Regions from separate parts of the Pedobacter sp. 05T44 genome, predicted to be linked through region 1. Evidence: riboswitches for the same ligand, from Rfam matches in the RefSeq annotation. Region 1 holds a riboswitch; the other holds the start of a gene.

The links. Region 1 has a riboswitch for S-adenosylmethionine ahead of metH (methionine synthase). Riboswitches for the same ligand answer to the same signal wherever they lie in the genome.
Region 2: another riboswitch for S-adenosylmethionine. It lies ahead of AC1DDK_RS13225 (SusC/RagA family TonB-linked outer membrane protein); the one in region 1 lies ahead of metH (methionine synthase).

Annotation. Positions count from the first base shown of each region.
Region 1 covers NZ_JBFTKO010000018.1:93,021-98,864, reverse strand. Annotated here, with positions in the region: gene murQ (N-acetylmuramic acid 6-phosphate etherase) at 1-459, shown strand, start outside; gene AC1DDK_RS22075 (hypothetical protein) at 466-1,035, shown strand; gene AC1DDK_RS22070 (Bax inhibitor-1/YccA family protein) at 1,084-1,836, shown strand; SAM riboswitch class I at 2,102-2,211, shown strand; gene metH (methionine synthase) at 2,329-5,844, shown strand, end outside.
Region 2 covers NZ_JBFTKO010000007.1:113,538-119,381, forward strand. Annotated here, with positions in the region: gene AC1DDK_RS13215 (GntR family transcriptional regulator) at 1-312, opposite strand, end outside; gene AC1DDK_RS13220 (alpha-L-rhamnosidase) at 366-3,032, opposite strand; SAM riboswitch class I at 3,202-3,310, shown strand; gene AC1DDK_RS13225 (SusC/RagA family TonB-linked outer membrane protein) at 3,561-5,844, shown strand, end outside.

The sequences.
Region 1 (5,844 bases):
TGGATAGATCTGCAGGAATTTAAAATTGATGCCAACGACTGTTTAATTGGTCTTGCCGCATCTGGAACCACGCCATACGTTATCGGCGGACTAAACACTGCCCGTAAAAATGGCATTTTAACGGGTTGTATTGTATGCAACGAAGGGGGGCCGATAGCTGCTGAAAGTGATTTCCCTGTAGAGGTAGTAGTTGGTCCTGAATTTTTAACAGGTTCTACCAGAATGAAGTCTGGAACTGCACAAAAACTGGTTCTAAACATGCTTAGTACTACGGTAATGATAAAACTAGGCAGGGTAAAAGGCAACAAGATGGTAGACATGCAGCTAACCAATCATAAACTGGTAGACAGAGGTACACAAATGGTAATGGACGAACTGAATATAGATTATGAACATGCTGCTGATCTGCTTATCCGTTATGGAAGTGTCCGCAAAGCGGTTGAATCTACTCATAAATAACCCGACATGCACGAAATAGAGCCTTACTATCTATGGCGTGATGACTATATCGCGGCAGAAGATGAGCGTTCTCCGTTCTACAACACTGAGTACTCGGAATTTTATTTCGACAAGCAGCTGTACAATTTTCTGTTACATCCCCAATGGGATGATTTCGGATCAAGTACAATGTATCTTAAAGTACTGTATGTTGACTACGATAGAAATTATGCAGTCATAGAGCTTATTGGAGAGTGGAACGATGCCATCGGCAACGACATTATGCTTCTGAAACGTGAAATCATTGAACTGATGATTGACGAAGGCATAAATAAATTCATACTGATAGGCGAAAACGTACTGAACTTCCATTCTTCTGAAGATAGTTATTATGAAGAATGGTTTCAGGAAGTTGAAGATGGGTGGATTACAGGCATCAATTTCCAGGAACATGTAATCAATGAATTCCGTAACAGCAATATAGATTATTACATCAATTTTGGTGGCGAACTTGACGATATGGCATGGAGAACCTTAAAACCCCTTCAGTTTTTCAAGAAAGTTGAAGAAATCCTGACAAAAAGGCTAGGGGCATAGCTTTTGTTAGAATGAAACAATTCGTATCTTTAAATAAATTTAAAACACATGAATAATAACAATAATAATGATTGGGCACAACAGTCCGTTTTTGTAGAAGACTTAACTGGTAAAGTTGCCAAGAAATTCTTCGCGAATGTTTTTTTATGGATGTTTATAGCTCTTGGTTTATCAACATTAGCTGCTTTGCTTATTTCAACTTCTCCTGCAGCTTTAAGTCAATTAATTAATTTTGAAACAGGACAAAGAACAATACTAGGTTATATCGCAATGTTTGCGCCTCTTGGTCTGGTAATTTTAATGGGAACAGGATTTAACCGCCTGTCTTATGGTGCTTTATTAGGCGTATTTGTTCTATTTTCGGTTCTATTAGGTGTTAGTTTAAGTTTTATATTACTTATCTATACCGCTGGTTCAATTGTAGCATGTTTTGCTGCCGCAGCGGGTATATTTGGAATAATGGCAGTTTTAGGTTACACCACAGATGTAGATTTAAGCAAATTTGGCCCAATATTAATGGTAGGTGTAGTAGGCTTATTCATTGCCGGTATCATTAACATGTTTATTGGAAGTGATCGTTTTAGCTACATAATGAGCTTCTTTGGAGTAGCAATCTTTACAGCTCTAACAGCATACGATGTTCAGAAACTGAAACGTATTGGTGCGGGTATTGAAGAAAATGGGGATCAAATGGCGGCAACTGACGCTAAGAAACTGGCAATTATGGGCGCTTTATCTCTTTACCTTGACTTTATAAACATCTTCTTATATCTACTAAGAATCTTCGGAAGCAGAAAATAACAACCTGTTTCTTAAAAATATTAAAGGCGGGTGGAGCATGAACTATGATCCCACCCGCCTTTTCGTTGTCAACATATTTATCTCTCATAGGCAGATTGCCATCTCTATAATTTAAACACATTTTAAGCTTTCAAATTCAGCTGTACACTGTGATGTTTTCAAAACAATGTTTCGAAGTTCTGAGTTAATTGTCTCCTCTATACAATTTTATATGCTTTAACGGCCGAAATTTTGGAAATGATTTTTCTTTGTTGCACCTTTGTAATGCTTATAGAGAAAGACGGAGGGATTAGACCCTGCGAAGTCTTAGCAACCTGTGCTTACAAGGTGCTACATTCTACTGGAGCCAAACAATTGGTTCCCGAAAGATAAGTTAAAGTCGACACCTAAACCGGACTTTTCGAATAAGCTTTGTATGTAATGAGTTCGGCACTTGTTTAGGCACAGCCTCTATCAACTTTAGCTTATTACCTACTCATATTACTATTAAAAATGGACATTAGAGCAGAGTTAGAAAAACGTATCCTGATCATTGATGGTGCGATGGGCACTATGATACAACGTTACGTCCTTTCTGAAGAAGATTTCAGGGGCGAGCGGTTCAAAGATCACCCGTGTGATGTAAAAGGTAATAACGACTTACTAAACATTACCCGTCCAGATATCATTAAGGCAATTCATACCGAATATTTAAAGGCCGGTACAGATATKATTGAGACCAATACCTTTAGTACCCAACGTATTTCACTGGCCGATTACCAGATGGAAGAGCTTGATTATGAGATGAGCTTTGAAGGGGCTAAAATAGCCAAAGAGGCAGTTAATGAATTTATGGCGGCTAATCCCGACAGAAAATGTTTTGTTGCCGGTGCCGTAGGCCCGACTAACAGAACACTATCTATTTCTCCGGATGTAAACGATCCAGGGTTCAGGGCACTCACTTTCGATGAATTAGTTGATGCTTATTACGAACAAATACGCGGACTGGTTGATGGCGGTTCAGACCTGCTTTTAATTGAAACCATTTTTGACACCTTAAATGCCAAGGCCGCCATATTTGCCATCAAAAAATATGAGAATGTAATTGGCCGTAAAATAGAGATTATGATCTCCGGAACCATTACTGATGCTTCCGGCAGAACTTTATCAGGCCAAACTGCCGAGGCTTTCTTAAATTCCGTAATACACGCCAATCCATTAAGTATAGGCTTCAACTGCGCCTTGGGGGCAAAAGACATGAGGCCGCACATAGAAGAACTTTCGGCTAAGGCAGGCTGCTATGTTTCTGCCTATCCTAATGCGGGTTTGCCAAATGAATTTGGTGCTTACGATGAAATGCCTCATGAAACTGCTCATCTGGTAGAAGATTTTATTCAGCACGGTTTTGTAAATATTGTAGGTGGTTGTTGCGGAACTACACCTGAGCATATCGGCTGCATAGCCGAAAAAGCAAAAAATGTAGCACCGCGTAAAATACCTCAGATAGAACCTTATCTGCGTTTAAGCGGATTGGAACCGGTTACCATAACTCCAGAGAGTATTTTTGTAAACATTGGTGAGCGTACAAACATTACCGGTTCTCCAAAATTCTCTAAGCTCATTTTAGGTGGAGATTTTGAAGCGGCACTTGCCGTTGCCCGTCAGCAGGTTGAGGGTGGTGCACAGGTTATCGATGTGAATATGGATGAGGGGATGATTGATTCGGAAGCCTCTATGACCAAATTCCTTAACCTGATTGCGTCTGAACCTGATATTTCCAAGTTGCCTATCATGGTCGATTCGTCTAAATGGACGGTTATAGAAGCCGGGTTAAAATGCTTGCAGGGAAAAGGAATTGTAAACTCCATCTCTCTTAAAGAAGGCGAAGACAAATTCCGTGAAAGTGCGCGCAAAATCATGACCTACGGTGCTGCCATAGTAGTAATGGCATTTGATGAGCAGGGACAGGCCGATAATTTTGAAAGAAGAAAAGAGATCTGTAAAAGATCATATGATATTTTAGTTGATGAAATTGGCTTTCCGCCTCAGGACATCATCTTTGACCCGAACATCCTTACCGTTGCAACCGGATTAGAAGAACATAACAACTATGCGGTAGATTTTATAAATGCTACCCGCTGGATCAAAGAAAACCTGCCCCATGCAAAAGTAAGTGGTGGTGTTTCGAACATCTCCTTCTCGTTTAGAGGTAATAATACCGTTAGGGAAGCGATGCACTCTGCATTTTTATACCACGCCATCAAAGCTGGTTTAGATATGGGGATTGTAAATGCCGGAATGCTAGAGGTTTATCAGGAAATTCCGCCAGAGCTTTTAGTACTTGTAGAGGATGTATTGTTAAACCGAAGAGACGATGCTACAGAGCGGTTGGTTGAATTTGCAGACACCATCAAATCTAAAGGAAAAGAGATTGTCAGGGATGAGGAATGGCGTAAAACCAGTGTAGAAGAAAGACTTTCTCATTCGTTAGTTAAGGGAATTATAGAATACCTTGATGCTGATGTTGAAGAAGCACGTCAGAAATACGCGAGACCCATTCAGGTAATTGAAGGTCCATTAATGGACGGGATGAACATTGTGGGTGACCTTTTTGGGGCCGGTAAAATGTTCCTGCCGCAGGTTGTAAAATCTGCTCGTGTAATGAAAAAGGCCGTGGCTTATCTGTTGCCATTTATTGAGCAGGAAAAGCTGGATAACCCGGATCAGGATCAGAATTCATCGGCCGGAAGGGTATTAATGGCTACTGTAAAAGGTGATGTTCATGATATCGGAAAGAACATTGTAGGTGTAGTTTTAGCTTGTAATAACTTCGAAATTGTGGATATGGGCGTAATMGTTCCTGCACAGGAAATCATTAAAAAAGCCAAAGAAATAAATGCTGATATTATTGGCTTAAGTGGTTTAATTACCCCTTCGCTTGATGAAATGGTACACTTCGCCAAAGAAATGGAGCGCGAAGGCTTTACCATTCCTTTAATTATTGGTGGTGCTACTACCTCCAGGATTCATGCTGCGGTTAAGGTTGCGCCTAACTACTCGGGGCCAGCCATCCATGTGCTTGATGCTTCGAGAAGTGTAACGGTTTGTAGTACTTTAATGAACAAAGATACCCGCGATGAGTACATCCAGGGTATTCGCGAGGAATATGATAAAGCACGTGAGGCGCACTTAAATAAGCGCTCTGATAAACGTTTTAAAACAATTGAAGAAGCCAGAAAGGATAACTTTAAGATAGATACCGCATTGGTTGCTCCTGCTCCTTCTTTTACAGGAACCAGGGTATTTGAAAATTACCCTCTTGAAGAGCTTGTGCCTTATATAGACTGGACTCCTTTTTTCCAAACCTGGGAACTGCGTGGTAGTTACCCGCGTATCCTTGAGGATAAAGTTGTTGGTGATGAGGCTAAAAAACTTTTTAATGACGCCAAAGCATTGTTAAAAAAGATTGTTGACGAGAAATTACTTACTGCAAAAGCGGTAATAGGTTTCTGGCCTGCATATGCAAAAGGCGATGATATTGTGCTTGATGTGGAAGGTAAAGAGGTGGTGATCCATACTTTACGTCAACAAGCTGAAAAAGTTGCCGGACAACCATATTATGCGCTCTCGGATTTTATTGCACAACAGGAAACTGGTGTGCCTGATTATTTTGGCGGTTTCGCACTTACTACAGGTATTGGTTGTGATGAAATGGTAGCTGAATTTGAGGCTAACTATGACGACTACAACAGTATTATGGCTAAGGCATTGGCCGATAGGCTTGCTGAGGCTTTTGCTGAGAAAATGCATGAGCTTGTCCGTAAGGATTACTGGGGTTATGCAAAGGATGAAAATCTGGACAATGAGGCACTGATTAAAGAGGAATACGCAGGTATTCGTCCGGCACCGGGTTACCCTGCTTGTCCGGAGCATACCGAAAAAGGCACTTTGTTCGAATTGCTCGATGCCGAGAACAGAATTGGCTTGCATTTAACTGAAAGCTATGCGATGCACCCTACCGCAGCGGTA
Region 2 (5,844 bases), on a different contig from region 1:
TTTGTGTGCGCTAAGTTTATTGAAAAGCAGAAACACCTTTAGTTTCTGCTTAAAATCTATATTGGCAATATAATAGCCTTTACCCGGAACGGAATTAATTACACCTATGTTTTTAAGGTACTTGTATCCTTTTTCAGCGGTGTCACGCGAGATCTCCAACTTATAGCTCAACTCATTAATAGAAGGCAATAAATTGTCTTTCTTTAATTTACCCAGCTCAACGGCTTTTATAATTGCACTGGACAGTTGCAGATATTTAGGCGTTGCAGAATACTCATCAATATGAATAAAATCAAAAAACTTAGTCTTCATCTTTCTAAAAGTAAGTAATTTAATGCAATTGGTCCATACCAGACAAATAACTGCTATTTGATTTCAAACTGATATTTACCTGCTCCAATGTTTGTTTTGGCAGCAACAGCTTTTCCATCTTTAAAGGCCTTTTTCCCCTCTGTTAATGGGAAAGTAATTGTAGCACTTGAATTTGCCGGAATAGTTACGGTATAGATTACAGCATTTCCTGATCTTTTCCATGAAGATATGATCTTACCATAAGGACCGTCGTGCTCTGCCTCGAAATGTTCTAACCCTGAAACGAAATTAGGACGAAGCTGAATATTCTTAAATCCCGGTTGTTGTTCATCAGGGTGAATTCCACCCAAACCTTTAAAGAACCAGCCACCTATTTCGCCAAACATCATATGGTTTAAAGAAATGTCTCTTTCGGCTTTTATATCCCAGTTTTCGTATAAGGTAGTTGCTCCATTCACAATCCACCATCCCCATGAAGGGTAGGTATCCTGAGCTGCAAGTTTATATGCTGTTTCGGCCTGACCATTGTCACTCAATGCATTTAATATTGCTTTTGCACCCAAAACACCCACGTCAAGGTGCATTCCATCGGCAGCAACTCTTTTAGCAAGGTTCTCTGCAACTTTTGTAATAAGCTCTTCAGGTACCAATCCCCATTGCAGGGCAACACTTAATTCAGTTTGTACACCTGATGCATAAATGCCCGTTGTGCGGTTTAAATACTTATCGTTTATTGCCTTTTTAATTTTCTCTGCAAGGTTGCTGTAATAGCTATAATCGGCCTGCTTACCAAACATTTTTGCAGCCTTTGCAAGGATAACTGCATCTACATAGTAATAAGTAGAAGAGGTATATTCCAATGACGATTGTGATTTAACAGGCACCCAATCGCCTCTGCCAAAGGTTGTTAATCCTGCAGGACTAATTTGCTCTATGTAATTCACATACCGTTTAATGCTGTTGTAAGAATCTGAAAGCAACTTACTATCGCCATAAAACATGTATATATTCCATGGAATTATAGCAATTGTACTTGTCCAGTCAGTTCCATTTGCCGATCCATAACCCCATCCACCTGTAGGTATAATATCAGGAAGTACGCCATTTGGTTGTTGTTCGTCCCTGTGGTCGGCAAGCCATTTTTCATAAACTGTAATACCGTCAAAATTAAACAGGCCTGTTTCAACAGCAAAGTGTCCATCGCCAGTCCATCCATTCTTTTCTCTTTGCGGACAATCGGTAGGATATCCCATTAGATTAGACAAGTAAGAATTGTTAGTTGCCCACCATAGTCGATCAATTAGCTTATTTGAAGAGCTTATTTTACCTGTCGGGGTAACATCACTGTGCATAAAGTAACCGGTGATGCTTTCTTTGGTTAATTGTACCGGCTTACTGCTGATCACCTCAACATACTGGAATCCTTTGTAATTGAACTTAGGCATAAACTCAAGTTCTCCTTTACCTGATAAGGTAACGATATCTGTTTGAAAAGGATCGGTATTATCTTTAGGGCGATAGTAAACATCAATATTAGATAGGTCTAGCCTTCCGTTAGCATGCAAGCGTTCGCCATGCTTAATACGAATAACAGTGCCTTCCTCTCCGCTTACTTTAATTTTTGTAACTCCAGAGATATTGCGGCCCAGATCAAAAACATATACAGTGTCGTTAACCTTTTGCATTGTTTTAGAAGGAATTTCTTCGACATTACGAATTGGCTGCATAACCTGACTTACAACATTATTGGACGGGGCAGCTCTAAGCGAGATGCCATTCCACTTTTTATCATCAAAATCTGCAGTATTCCAACCCGGTTGCTCCTTGCGTGCATCATAATGCTCGGCAGTGTAAATATTGTTGAGTACTATCGGACTTGAACTTGTTTTCCAGTCGCCCCCGGAAGTAACCACATCAACAGTTCCATCTTCATAGGTGATTCTTAAATCCAGACAAAAAGTAGGTCTTGCTCTCCAGGGTGCCTTGTCAAAATTCCATACCGCAATAGATTGATGGTTATACCATCCATTACCAAGTAAAACACCAACAGCATTTTTACCTTTTTGAAGTTGGGCAGTAACATCGTAAGAAACATATAAGTTACGTCTGTCGAAACGGGTGTACATAGGGTCAAGTCTATGGTTCCCTACTTTTTTCCCATTTAAATATAATTCGTACAAACCAGCAGCAGCAATATATGCCCTTGCAGATTTTATTTTTTTAGAAGGTTCAAATACTTTTCTGAAATATGGAGCCTCGCGTTTATCGATATCGTTACCATCACTGATCCAGGTACCTTTCCAGTTGTCGACTTTCATCATTCCTGTTTCGAAAGTTGCTACCCCGCCAGATGAAGCTGGTTTACCATCTTTATCCCAAAGCTCAACAGACCAGTAGTATTTAGTGAACGGCTCTAAGGTTTTGCCTTTATAATTAACAAGATTTGCAGACGAGGCTACTTTGCCCGACTCCCACGAAAGGCCCCTTTTTTTTGCTACTTCTGATGAATCTTTACCTACAATAATTCTATAAGCAGTTTGTTTAGCACCCTGACGGGTATCTGTCATCATCCACGACAAGCGCGGATTTAACAAATCTACCCCAATTGGGTTTATTAAATGTTCGCATTGCAAACCTGAGGGTTTAACTTCATTAGAGTATGCTTTTTCTGCCATAGAAATGGTGAAGAGCATCAGCAAGAAAGAATAAAGAAATTTCATTAGAATATAATTCAGGTAAAGTTTAGTGTGTTTACAATGTTAATTTTCTTAGTCATTTTCAGCAACCTGTACTGTCCTGCTCAAAATACAGAATATTTATTTTATTAATTTCTATAGGAATACTAGATTATTCTTATATTTGTCGCAGCAAATGGTTCTTAAAACTTCCTGCTTATCAAGAAAGACTGAGGGATTGGCCCTATGATGTCTTAGCAACCTCTACAATTTATTGTAAAAGGTGCTAATTCCAATTCGCTGCAAAGCGGAAAAGATAAGATTAAACAGCGCAATGCTCCTTATCAATCATCATAACCAAATCTAATTCTGTTCGCGACAAAGTATGTAAGGGATGACCTAAACTATAAATGTATAAAAACATGACACAGAAAGTACACCAAAAAGAAATGCGCTGCTCATCTCCATCTCATTACCCTTCATCTGGTCTTATGATCACTCAAAAACGAATGCACTGTTGCTCTATTTAATGCAACCCAAAGAATTTATTATACACCCATTTATTTAATTCACATGTTAAAAATATACAAAATTTTTGCAGGGATTCTTATATCCTTTTTTTTCCTGCAAACCGTACAGGCACAATCTGTTAAAATAACAGGTACTGTTACCGGAAACCCCGACGGGGAGACTATTCCAGGAGCATCAATTACCATAAAAGGTAAAAAAAGCGGAACAACTACAGATGGCAGCGGTAAGTTTTCTCTAGCTGCAGATGTTAATGATGTACTTAGTATATCTTATCTTGGATATACTACAAAAGAAGTAACCATTACCGCAGCTACAACTACATTAAATATTGCGCTTGATGTTTCGGCAAATGCTTTAAGTGAAGTTGTTGTTACAGCCCTTGGGATTTCTAAAGAAAAGAAATCGTTGGGATATGCTGTTCAGGAATTAAAATCTAAAGATATTGCTACCGCAAAAGAAACCAATATAATCAACTCTCTGGCCGGAAAAATTGCCGGTGTGCAAACTACAAATAGCCAGGGCGATATGGGTTCATCAAGAATTATTATTCGTGGTGAAACCTCTATATCAGGTAACAACCAACCCCTCTTTGTAGTGGACGGAGTACCCGTTGATAATTCGCAGAATCTAGGTATAGCTGGATCAAGGGATTTTGCCAATACCATTTCGGATATTAATTCAGAAGACATTGAATCAATCAGTGTACTTAAAGGTCCAAATGCAGCAGCACTATATGGATCACGTGCAGCAGCAGGTGTTATCCTTATTAAAACCAAAACTGGCAGAGGCCAAAAGGGTTTAGGTATCAGTGTTAACTCCAACGCTACATTTTCAAACCTATTGACCTTACCGGATTATCAAAACTCATTCGGACAAGGTACAAGCGGCAAGTTTAGCTTTGTAGATGGAAAAGGTGGAGGTGTAAACGACGGTGTAGATGAAAGCTGGGGACCAGCATTGGATGGCCGTTTAATTCCTCAGTTTAACTCTAAAGGTGTTGCTGTTCCATTTATTGCTCATCCAGATAATGTTAAGGATTTCTTTGAAACAGGTTTTGCGCTTAATAATGGTATTGCCATTGCAGGCTCTGGAGAAAAACAAGATGTCCGTTTCTCTTACAACAACCTTACGCAAGGTGGTATACTGCCAAATTCTTCTCAGGACAAGAATTCATTATTATTGAATACCACGTACAGAATCACTCCTAAATTAACTTTAAACGCTTCTGCAAATTATATAAAAAGCAATGCCGATAACCTTCCTGCCTCAGGCGGAAAACGTGCAACTGGCCCGATGCTTCAATTTACATGGTTTGGAAGACAGGTAGATGTTAGTCAGCTTAAAAACTATAAAGACGAAAACGGAAACGACTTTAACTGGAACAATAGTTACTATAGTAACCCTTATTTCATAGCCTATGAAAATACAGTTGGTCAGAAACGTGATCGCATTATTGGTAATGCAGAATTAAATTATAAAATTACAAGCGCACTTTCAGCCAACTTCAGGACAGGAAATGATTACTATACAGACCGTAGAAAGATCAAAATCGCTTATGGAACAAATGGTACCCCATTCGGTTCATATGAGGAAGATGCATATACGGTTAATGAAAATAATACCGAAGGTCGTTTAGAGTTCAATAAGAAACTGAATTCAGATTTCTCAATAGATATTTTGGGTGGCGGAAACATTAGAACTTCAACTTTCGAACAAAACGATCAGAAAGCGACCAAGTTGGCAGTAAACGGCTTATATACCTTGAGCAACTCCAGAGATCCATTGGTATCTTCAAACGTTTACACCAAACTTAGAACCTATAGTTTATTTGGATCCGCTCAGTTGGGCTTTAGAGATTATGCATATCTGAATTTAACAGCACGTAACGACTGGGATTCCAGTTTACCAAAACCGAACTTATCTTATTTCTACCCTTCTGTTAATGGAAGTTTAATTCTTACAGAAGCTTTTGATATTAAAAGCGAGGTGCTTAGTTTCGCTAAACTAAGAGGAGGCTGGTCTAAAGTAGGAAAGGCAACAGACCCTTATCAACTGATCAATACCTATAGCTTCACTGCTCCATTTGATGGAAATCCACAACAATCAGTTAATACGATCGACCTTAATCCAAACCTTCTGCCAGAAATCACCAAATCGACTGAGGCGGGTGCCGAAATTGGGTTGTTTGATAACCGCATCAAGCTGGATCTAAGTGTGTACAATACAAACAGTATTAATCAGATTTTAAAAGTTGATGTAAGTTCAGGAACAGGATATACACAAAAACTTATTAATGGCGGAAGTATCAATAACAAAGGAATAGAAG